Regions from separate parts of the Xanthomonas prunicola genome, predicted to be linked through region 1. Evidence: predicted binding sites of a transcription regulator. Region 1 holds the regulator's gene; each other region holds the start of a gene.

Region 1 (2,203 bases):
GCACCGCGCCAATGCCGCCAGTCTCGTTCTTCGCCTTGAAGATTTGCGGCGCGCTGCCGATAAGCCCTGTACTCCGGAGCACAACCATGCAGTCGCGTGAATACGCCAAGCTGACCAACGCCTTCCCCCTGTCGGCGACCCGTCCCGAGCCCTTGGGCCCGGTGCGCACCATTGCCGTGACCGGCGGCAAGGGTGGCGTGGGGAAAACCAACATCTCTGCCAATCTGGCGGTGGCGCTTGCCGACATGGGCAAACGCACCCTGCTGCTGGACGCCGACCTGGGCCTGGCCAACCTGGACGTGGTCCTGGGCCTGGCGCCCAAGTACACCCTGGCCGACCTGATCGCCGGCCGCTGCACGCTGGATGAAGTGATCATCGAAGGCCCCGGCGGCGTGCTGGTGGTGCCGGCCGCCTCCGGTCGCCGCCACATGGCCGAACTGGCCCCGGCCCAGCACATCGGCCTGGTCAACGTGTTCTCCGAACTGGAACGCGACCTGGACGTGATGGTCATCGACACCGCCGCCGGCATCACCGACAGCGTGTTGACCTTCTGCCAGGCGGCCCAGGACACCGTGGTGGTGGTCTGCGACGAACCGGCCTCGATCACCGACGCCTACGCGCTGATCAAGGTGCTCTCGCGCGAACGCGGCGTGGACCGCCTGCAGATCATCGCCAACATGGTGCGCGACCCCAACGAAGGCCGCCTGCTGTACGACAAGCTCTCGCGCGTGTGCGAAAAGTTCCTGGGCGACGTGTCGCTGAACTATCTCGGCCACGTGCCGCAGGACGACTGGCTACGCCTGTCGGTGCAGCGTCAGCAACCCGTCATCAAGGCCTACCCCGCCAGTCCGTCGGCGCAGGCCATTGCCGAAATCGCACGCCGTACCTCGCGCTGGCAGGCTCCCACCGTGCCGCGCGGCAACGTCGAGTTCTTTGTCGAACGCATCATCCAACGGGGAGTGGCCGCATGAGCACCGCTACCGCAACCACGGCCAGCGCGCAGTACCGCGCCGTGCAGCGCAACAACGCCAACGACGTGGTGACCCAGCACGCGGACCTGGTCCGCCGCATCGCCCACCATCTGGCCGCGCGCCTGCCGGCCAGCGTGGAGGTAGACGACCTGATCCAGGCCGGCATGATCGGCCTGATCGAGGCCTCGCGCAGTTACGACTCCGAACAGGGCGCCTCGTTCGAAACCTATGCCTCGATCCGCATCCGCGGCTCGATGATCGACGAAATTCGTCGCGGCGACTGGGTGCCGCGCTCGGTGCACCGCCGCGCACGCGATGCCGCCGCCGCCGTGCGCAAGATCGAACAGCACACCGGCCGCGCTGCCGCCGCCACCGAAGTGGCCGCCGCAATGGAGATGCCGCTGCCCGATTACCTGCGTCTGATGGAAGATGCCGCCCGCGGCCAGGTGCTGAGCCTGGAATCGCGCATTGAAGATCACGGCGAGCTGGACACCACCGCCAAAGGCGGCCCCAATCCGCAGCAGATGATGGAGCGTGGCGAATTCGGCCGCGAACTGGGCAAGGCCATCGGCCAGTTGCCCGAGCGCGAGCAGCTGGTGCTGTCGCTGTACTACGAACAAGAATTGAATCTGAAAGAAATCGGCGCCGTGCTCGGTGTCAGCGAATCGCGCGTCTGCCAGATCCACGGCCAGGCGGTGGTGCGTTTGCGGGGCCGCCTCAAAGTCTTCGAACTGGCCGATGCCGGTGTCGAAATTGACGAATAATTTTTCGTGTTAGGAGCTTGATGTGAACAAGAACATGCGGATTTTGATCGTGGACGACTTCTCGACGATGCGACGCATCGTCAAGAATCTGTTGGGCGATCTGGGCTTCACCAATACCGCAGAGGCCGAGGACGGCAACAGCGCATTGGCTGCATTGCGGGCCGGCCCGTTCGATTTCGTGGTCACCGACTGGAACATGCCCGGCATGACCGGCATCGACCTGCTGCGCAACATCCGCGCCGACGCCAAGCTCAAGCACCTGCCGGTGATGATGGTGACCGCCGAAGCCAAGCGCGAGCAGATCATCGAAGCCGCACAGTGCGGCGTGAATGGTTACATCATCAAGCCGTTCACCGCGCAGACGCTGGAAGAGAAGCTGGGCAAGGTGTTCGAACGTCTGGCGGCGACCGCCTGATGAACGCCACCGTGGAAGCCGATGCCGAACGTGCCGCCTTGATCGAGCGCCTG
Region 2 (2,203 bases), 2.0 Mb from region 1:
CGACATCAACGAAATATGTTCGCCCACCAATTGATTCGGGTAGCCGCTGCCATCCATTTTTTCGTGGTGATGCAGCGCGATTTCCAGCACCACCGCGTTCTGCACGCCGCCGGCCACCAGCAGCCGATGGCCATCCAGCGGATGCTGGCGCATGACGTCCATTTCTTCGCTGGTGAGCCGGCCAGGCTTGTTGAGAATCTCCAACGGCGTCACCGCCTTGCCCATGTCGTGCAGCAGGCCGCCCATTGCCGCTTCCACCACTTGCGCCTCCGGCAGACCGAGCTGGCGGGCCAGCCCGCTCATCAGGCCGGCCACCGCCATCGAATGCAGATAGGTGTAATCGTCGGCAGTCTTCAGACGCGCCACGCTGATCAATGCCTGCGGATGCCGCAGCACCGAGTCGTTGATGGCTTCCACCAGCGGCAAGGCCGCCTCGGTGTCGACCGTGCGCCCCAGCCGCACATCGCGGAACATCGCCTCGACCATGTCGCGGCCGTCTTCGAAAATGCGGCGTGCGCGCACGACCTCGGCTTCGATGCCGACCTGCGCGGTGACGCTGTTGGTGCGCACGCTACGCGGCTTGGCAGCAGGCTCCGGCGGTTCGGGCGCGGGGGGGGCCGGAGCAGGCTCGGGGCTCGACGGCACGCCCGGTTCGGCGTGCGTGACAGCGCTTGCGGGCATTTCCACATCCAGCCCGCGCGCGGTATCGATCACCAGCTGTTCGATGCCGCTGTCGTGGATCTTGTCCACATCGTCGGAATCGACCAGGAACGACGTCTTCCAGAACGGATGATGCACCCACGCGCCCAGCAGCTTGTAGACATACATGCCGGGGCGGAGTTGATCTGAGTCGATGGTTCTGAGCATGCCGGCGCTGGTCTGCACAATGTCCAGGGAAAGTTCGCCACGCCTTGGCGGTCTGCGGTGTTATCGGCACATGGCACGATTTCTTTGGCCCGCGGCCAGGTCGACGAAAGGCCCGGGCGTGATGCCGAACGCGGCTGTGAGCGGGCCGCTCAGCGCTTGGGCAGCCGCATCCCCAGCACGGCGACGATGGCGAACAGCAACGGCACGCTGCAGGCCAGATACAACATGGCCGGCGACCATCCGGCGTCCAGCAGCACCCCGGCGCAGAACGGCGACAAGATCGCACCGAAGCGCCCCACACCGATCGCCCAACCCAGCGCCGTCGAGCGCACCGCTGCGTTGAAGACGATCGGAACAATGGCGTACATGCCGCCCACCGCAGCGAACATCGCTGCCCCGGTGAGCAAGGCGACGGCGAACGCCCAGTTCAACTGCGTACTGCACAGGCCGGAGGCCAGCATCGCCAGGCCCATCAGCAACAGGGATCCGATCGTCAGGCGCGACAGCCGCATGCACGATGCCAACGCACTGAACAGCAGGCCGCCGCCGATGCCTCCAAGATTCAACAGCACCCCGCCCGTGACGCCATCCGTGGCCGACGAGCCGGCGGTCACCAGCAACTTCGGCGTCCAGCTGATCACGAAGTAGAACGTAAACATCAGCGAGAAAAAGCCAAGCGCGATCAGCAGCGTGTGCCGCCGCATGGCAGCGTCAAACAGGGCCGAATAGCCTTGTGCCTGCGTGGCAGACTGCGGCGGTAGCGGCGGCAATGCGTCGTGCGGCGGCATTCCCATCCGCGCCAGCACGGCGTTGAAGCGCGCGACGGCATCGGGGGGCCGGCGCATGATCAGGAACTCCAGCGACTCGGGCAGGAATGCAAGCACCAACGGCACACACAGCAACGATGCCACCGCCCCGAGTACGAACACCGCGGGCCACGACCACTGCTGCATCAACAGTTCGGCAATCATGCCACCCAGCGTGGCACCGACCGGGTAGCCGGTCACCTGCAGCACGATGGCAGTGTTGCGCCAACGGGGGCTGGAAAACTCCCCTGCCGTGACCGCAACGCAGGCCAACATACCGCCGATACCCAAACCGGTCAGGAGCCGAAGCGCCCCGAGCTGCCATGCAGTGCTGGCCATTGCGGACATGCCCATGCCGACGGTCAGGATGGCCAGACATGCTAGCGTCAGCGCGCGACGGCCGATGCGGTCTGCCAGCGGCGCCAACCCCAGTGCGCCAAGCGCCATGCCGATCAGGCCCGCGCTGAACAGCATGCCCAGCAGCTTGCCCGACAACTGCCAGTCCGCCGACACGTGCGGTGCGGTGAACG
Region 3 (2,203 bases), 1.9 Mb from region 1:
CGCATGGCCAGTCGTTGAGATGCAGCAGGCGCGGCTTCCAGCCCAGACCGGCATGACCGGCAGCGATTTGCGCGGCGGCATGCGACAAGGTGGCGAAACGAATCGCGTTGTCTTCGAACTCCGAACCGCTGGTGCTCACATACGGCGAGCCATCGCGTTCGAACAGTTCCCTGGACAGCAGGATATAGATCGGCAGCCCATCGGACTGCACGATGCGGCCGATGTCGCAGGCCGGCAGCGCGGCATGCGCCAGCACGCGGCCCACGATCTCCACCTTGCCGGCACGCTCGAGCACGGCACGGTAGCCGGGGATCAACACGCGCACGTCGTAGCGATGGCGCAGCGCGCGCGGCAGCGCTGCCGCGACATCGCCCAGACCGCCCGCCTTGATGAAGTCGGCCATCTCCGAAACCACGAACAAGGCACCGCGCGTATCGGCCAGCGACACCGGCAAGCGTTCGTGATGGCGGATGAACCGCCCACGCGCATCACGCGGACGCCCGCTCTTCTTCAGCGTGGGGATCATCGTGCTGCGCTCTAGGCGTGCAGTGCTGGCGTGAAGCGGCATCGTGGCAACCATCTAAACGTCCGTCGTAAAGTGGGTGGAGACGGAAAACGGCGAAGCGAAAACCATCGCCTGCCGATGTGGCCAGACGAGATGCTACGAATGAGGAGCTAAGGACAACGCGGTAATCCACAGTCGTCCTTGGTGATGAATCTACACCCCGACCAAATAAAATATGCGTGAACACGTGCTGACTTTTCTGCGACAAGCCACATTCCTTTACGCACGGTTGCGCGTGCACGGAGGCATAAGCGCGACATTGCAGTGCGATGACATCCCCGTATCGGTGCGAAGACAGTGAGATGCACCGAATGCGGGAGAATGCAGCCGCGTTCGTCGTCATCTGAGTAACTTGTTCATTGATGCCTTCGCGTCCTCTGTCGCGACTTTGCTTGGCCAGTTGCCTGCATGCTGTCGGTACGCGCTGCGGCCCGGCTTGCTCAAGCACCCCATGGGCGCGCCGATAACGAGCGTTAGCACAAGACTTTTCGAGACCCTGGCGCATGGCAGACCAGCCCGAACACCCAAGCCGTCCACGTGGCGGGCTGCGCCGCCTGCTGCCCTGGGGCGGCGCGGACACCGCGCGCGCAGCGACGACCCTGCCCACCGTGATCAACGGCGAGCGCAGCGGGCAGGGCTTGGCCGCGCATCAGCTGGTGCCCGCCAAAGCCAAGTCCGGCGCACACGATCCCGCTGCCGCCACTGCATTGCTGATGCGGCTGTTTTCGCATGCCGCGCATCCGGAGGCACTGCTGCTCGCCTTCGCCGAAGGCATCGCCAGCCTGCACGGCGAGCTCGGCGACATGGGCGTGCGCCTGGGCGCGGCGTATGCAGCCGGCGACTGGCCCGGCTATGGCCGTGCCTTGCGCCAGCTGATCGACAAGTACATCCGCACCATCGACATCGGCGATTCGCTGGCCGAAGGCCGCACCGAGGCCGAGCAACTGCGCGACCTGCTGCGACACGCGCTGGGCAACGCGCTGGCCACCCTCTTGCAACGCAGCCCGGAGCTGGCCGAAGAAGCGCAGACGCTGGCATCGGCACTGCGCCACTGGCGACCGGGACACGAGCTGATCACGCTGGAACAGCGCCTGCGCGAACTCAGCCATCAGATTGGCCTACGTGCTGAAGATGCCAGCGAGCAACAGAACCTTTTACTCGGTCTATTCGACCTATTGTTGGAGAACGTCGGCGAACTCCTCGACGATCGCAGCTGGCTGCAGGGCCAGATCTCGGTCGTGCGGCAGCTGATTTCCGGCCCGCTGGACGTCAGCTCCATCGAACAAGCCCGCGGCACCTTGCGTGAGGTGATCTACAAACAAGGCCTGCTCAAGCAGGGCATCGCCGACTCCAAGACCGCCATGCGCGAGATGATGGTGTCCTTCGTCGACCGGCTCGACGGCATGGCCACCAGCACCGGGCAATATCACGACCGCGTTGCCGGTTATTCGCAGGCGATCGGCGAAGCACGCGGCATTCCCGACCTCAACCGGCTGCTGCAGGATCTGCTGCAAGACACCGCTGATGTGCAGGCACAGGCTCTGGCTGCGCGCGACGAACTGCTTGCGGCGCGGCGGCAGGTGGAAGATTCCGAACAACGCATTGCCTCGCTCGAGCAGGAGCTCAAGGACGTGGCCG
Region 4 (2,203 bases), 1.7 Mb from region 1:
TCGGCTTCGTCCAGCATTTCGCTGATCAGCCGGCCGTGGGTCAGTTCGACGATGCCCGTACTGAGCGTGACCTTCCCCACCTGCGGGAACAGGTGCTCGGCCACGGCCAGCCGGAACCGTTCAAACAGACTCACCGCGGTATCGCGGCCCACCCCGCGCAACACGATCACGAACTCTTCGCCGCCGAAGCGGAACAGCAGGTCGTCTTGGCGAAACGTACGTTGCATCAGCTGGGCAACCAATAGCAGTACTTCGTCGCCGTACAGATGCCCGAAGGTGTCGTTGACGCGCTTGAAGTGATCGATGTCGACGATGCCCAGCCACACGTCCTGCTCGGCTGCGGATTCGGCACCACCCGCAAACTGCCGCAGGATCACATCGTCGAAGGTTTTGCGGTTGCGCAGGCCGGTCAGCGTGTCGCGCTGGGCGTCGTCGAGCAGGCTACGGTAATTCTGGAAGAAGCGCGCAAAGCCCTGCAGCATCGCTTGCTCGGCACTGCCGGGAATGCGTGCACCGCCCACCCGCAGGCAGGTGCGGATGCCGCGCGCTTCCATCATCGGGTAGACCAGCAAGGCGCGGCCATCTTCCTGCAGCTGCACCACATCGCCCGGCCCGTGCACCTCGGCCAGCTGCGCACGCGTCTGCGCATCGTGGATCTCGGCCACCGTCAGCGACAGCCGGCCGTCGTCGCGTAGACGCGTTTCGGCCATGCTGCGGCCGTCCGGGGCGATGCGCAGCAGCGACAGTTCTTCGGTAGCGCAGACCTCGCGCATGGTACGCAACAGGCTGAGGTCGAGCAGATCGGCATCACGGATGGCGGTCAGGTCCACCATCCGTTCCAGCAAGGGTGCGTTGGTCATGAGCGCGCTCCCCCGGGAACAGACACGCGCCCGCAGCGCCGGGCAGGGCATGCAGACACACACCTCGGGCTGGAACGCACTGGCTTCACGGCAACGCCCGGCAATCAGTATGCCGACTCATCGGCATCGCCCACCCGAACTTGAATTCGTTCGCAGCTGCGCTCAGCGCATTGACAGCCGGGGCACTGCGTGCGCGGCACGGCTGCGGATAGCGCCCAGCCGTGTGGCCCTGCTCAGGGCAACGCAGACTCCAACGCGTCCTCGCCCAGGGCATGCTGCTGCATCAGGCGCCTGCTGCCCGCATTCAAGCCTTTCACCTGCACATCCAGATCGTGATGGCGCAGGCGCTGCACCACCTTGTCCAGTGCCGCCACCGCGGTGATGTCCCAGAAGTGGGCGCGGCTGACATCGAGCACCACCGCGCGGCCGGGCACCTGCCGTGCATCGAAGGCATCGATGAACACATCGGCCGAGGCGAAGAACACCTGTCCGCGCACGGTGTAGGTGCGCACGCCTGCGGCGCTGTCGTCGTGCGTGATCTGCAGCAGCCCGGCCACTTTGAAGGTAAAGAACACTCCGCTCAGCAGCACGCCTACCGCCACGCCTGCCGCCAGATTGCGGGTGAACAACGTCACCGCCACAGTGGCCGCCATCACCACGCTGGACGTACGCGGGTTGGTGACTACCGTGCGCAACGAGCGCCAGTCGAAGGTCTCTGCCGACACCATGACCATGATCGCCACCAGCGCGACCACCGGCACCTGCGACACCCACGGCTTGAGCGCCACCATCAGGATCAACAGGAATACGCCGGCAAACAATGTGGATAGCCGGCCACGGCCGCCATATTTCACGTTGCCCACGGTCTGTCCGATCATGCCGCAGCCGGCAATACCACCGAACAGACTGGCCGCAGCGTTGGCGATGCCTAGCCCGGTGCATTCGCGGTTCTTGTTGCTGGGCGTGTCGGTGAGTTCATCGACCACGCGCGCGGTCATCATCGACTCGAGCAAGCCCACCATTGCAATCGCCAGCGCCGGCATCGCAATGATGCGCAGCGTTTCCAGCGTCAACGGCACCGCCGGCCATTGCAGGAACGGTAGGGCGTTGGGCAGCTTGCCCAGATCGGCCACGGTCTCCAGCGGCAGATGCAGCGCAGTGCCGGCAACGCTGAGCAGCAGAATGCACAGCAGCGGCGAGGGAATTGCCGACAGCCCCGGCACGCGCAGACGCGGCAGGCCGTAGATGATGGCAAGGCCTGCGCCCAGCATGACCCAGGTAGTCAGATTGGCGCCCCGCAGATGCGGCAATTGCGCCGTGAAGATCAGCACGGCCAGCGCATT

Evidence for each region. The regulator FliA, encoded in region 1, starts transcription of late flagellar genes. The targets are predictions, from matches to a motif close to TAAAGTTTNNCNNNCNNNGGCCGATAA.
Region 2: M0D43_RS09555 (HD-GYP domain-containing protein) is a predicted target of FliA. The motif match lies at 928-954, and genes of this name have one in related genera.
Region 3: M0D43_RS09160 (GGDEF domain-containing protein) is a predicted target of FliA. The motif match lies at 1,006-1,032, and genes of this name have one in related genera.
Region 4: M0D43_RS08110 (GGDEF domain-containing protein) is a predicted target of FliA. The motif match lies at 978-1,004, and genes of this name have one in related genera.

What each region holds. Positions count from the first base shown of each region.
Region 1 is NZ_CP096142.1:234,753-236,955, forward strand. Features, by position in the region: gene flhF (flagellar biosynthesis GTPase FlhF) at 1-100, shown strand, start outside; gene M0D43_RS00750 (MinD/ParA family protein) at 87-971, shown strand; gene M0D43_RS00755 (RNA polymerase sigma factor FliA) at 968-1,735, shown strand; gene cheY (chemotaxis response regulator CheY) at 1,758-2,150, shown strand; gene M0D43_RS00765 (protein phosphatase CheZ) at 2,150-2,203, shown strand, end outside.
Region 2 is NZ_CP096142.1:2,226,378-2,228,580, forward strand. Features, by position in the region: gene M0D43_RS09555 (HD-GYP domain-containing protein) at 1-867, opposite strand, end outside; gene M0D43_RS09560 (MFS transporter) at 1,017-2,203, opposite strand, start outside.
Region 3 is NZ_CP096142.1:2,138,296-2,140,498, forward strand. Features, by position in the region: gene glgA (glycogen synthase GlgA) at 1-580, opposite strand, end outside; gene M0D43_RS09160 (GGDEF domain-containing protein) at 1,069-2,203, shown strand, end outside.
Region 4 is NZ_CP096142.1:1,891,860-1,894,062, forward strand. Features, by position in the region: gene M0D43_RS08110 (GGDEF domain-containing protein) at 1-860, opposite strand, end outside; gene M0D43_RS08115 (SulP family inorganic anion transporter) at 1,094-2,203, opposite strand, start outside.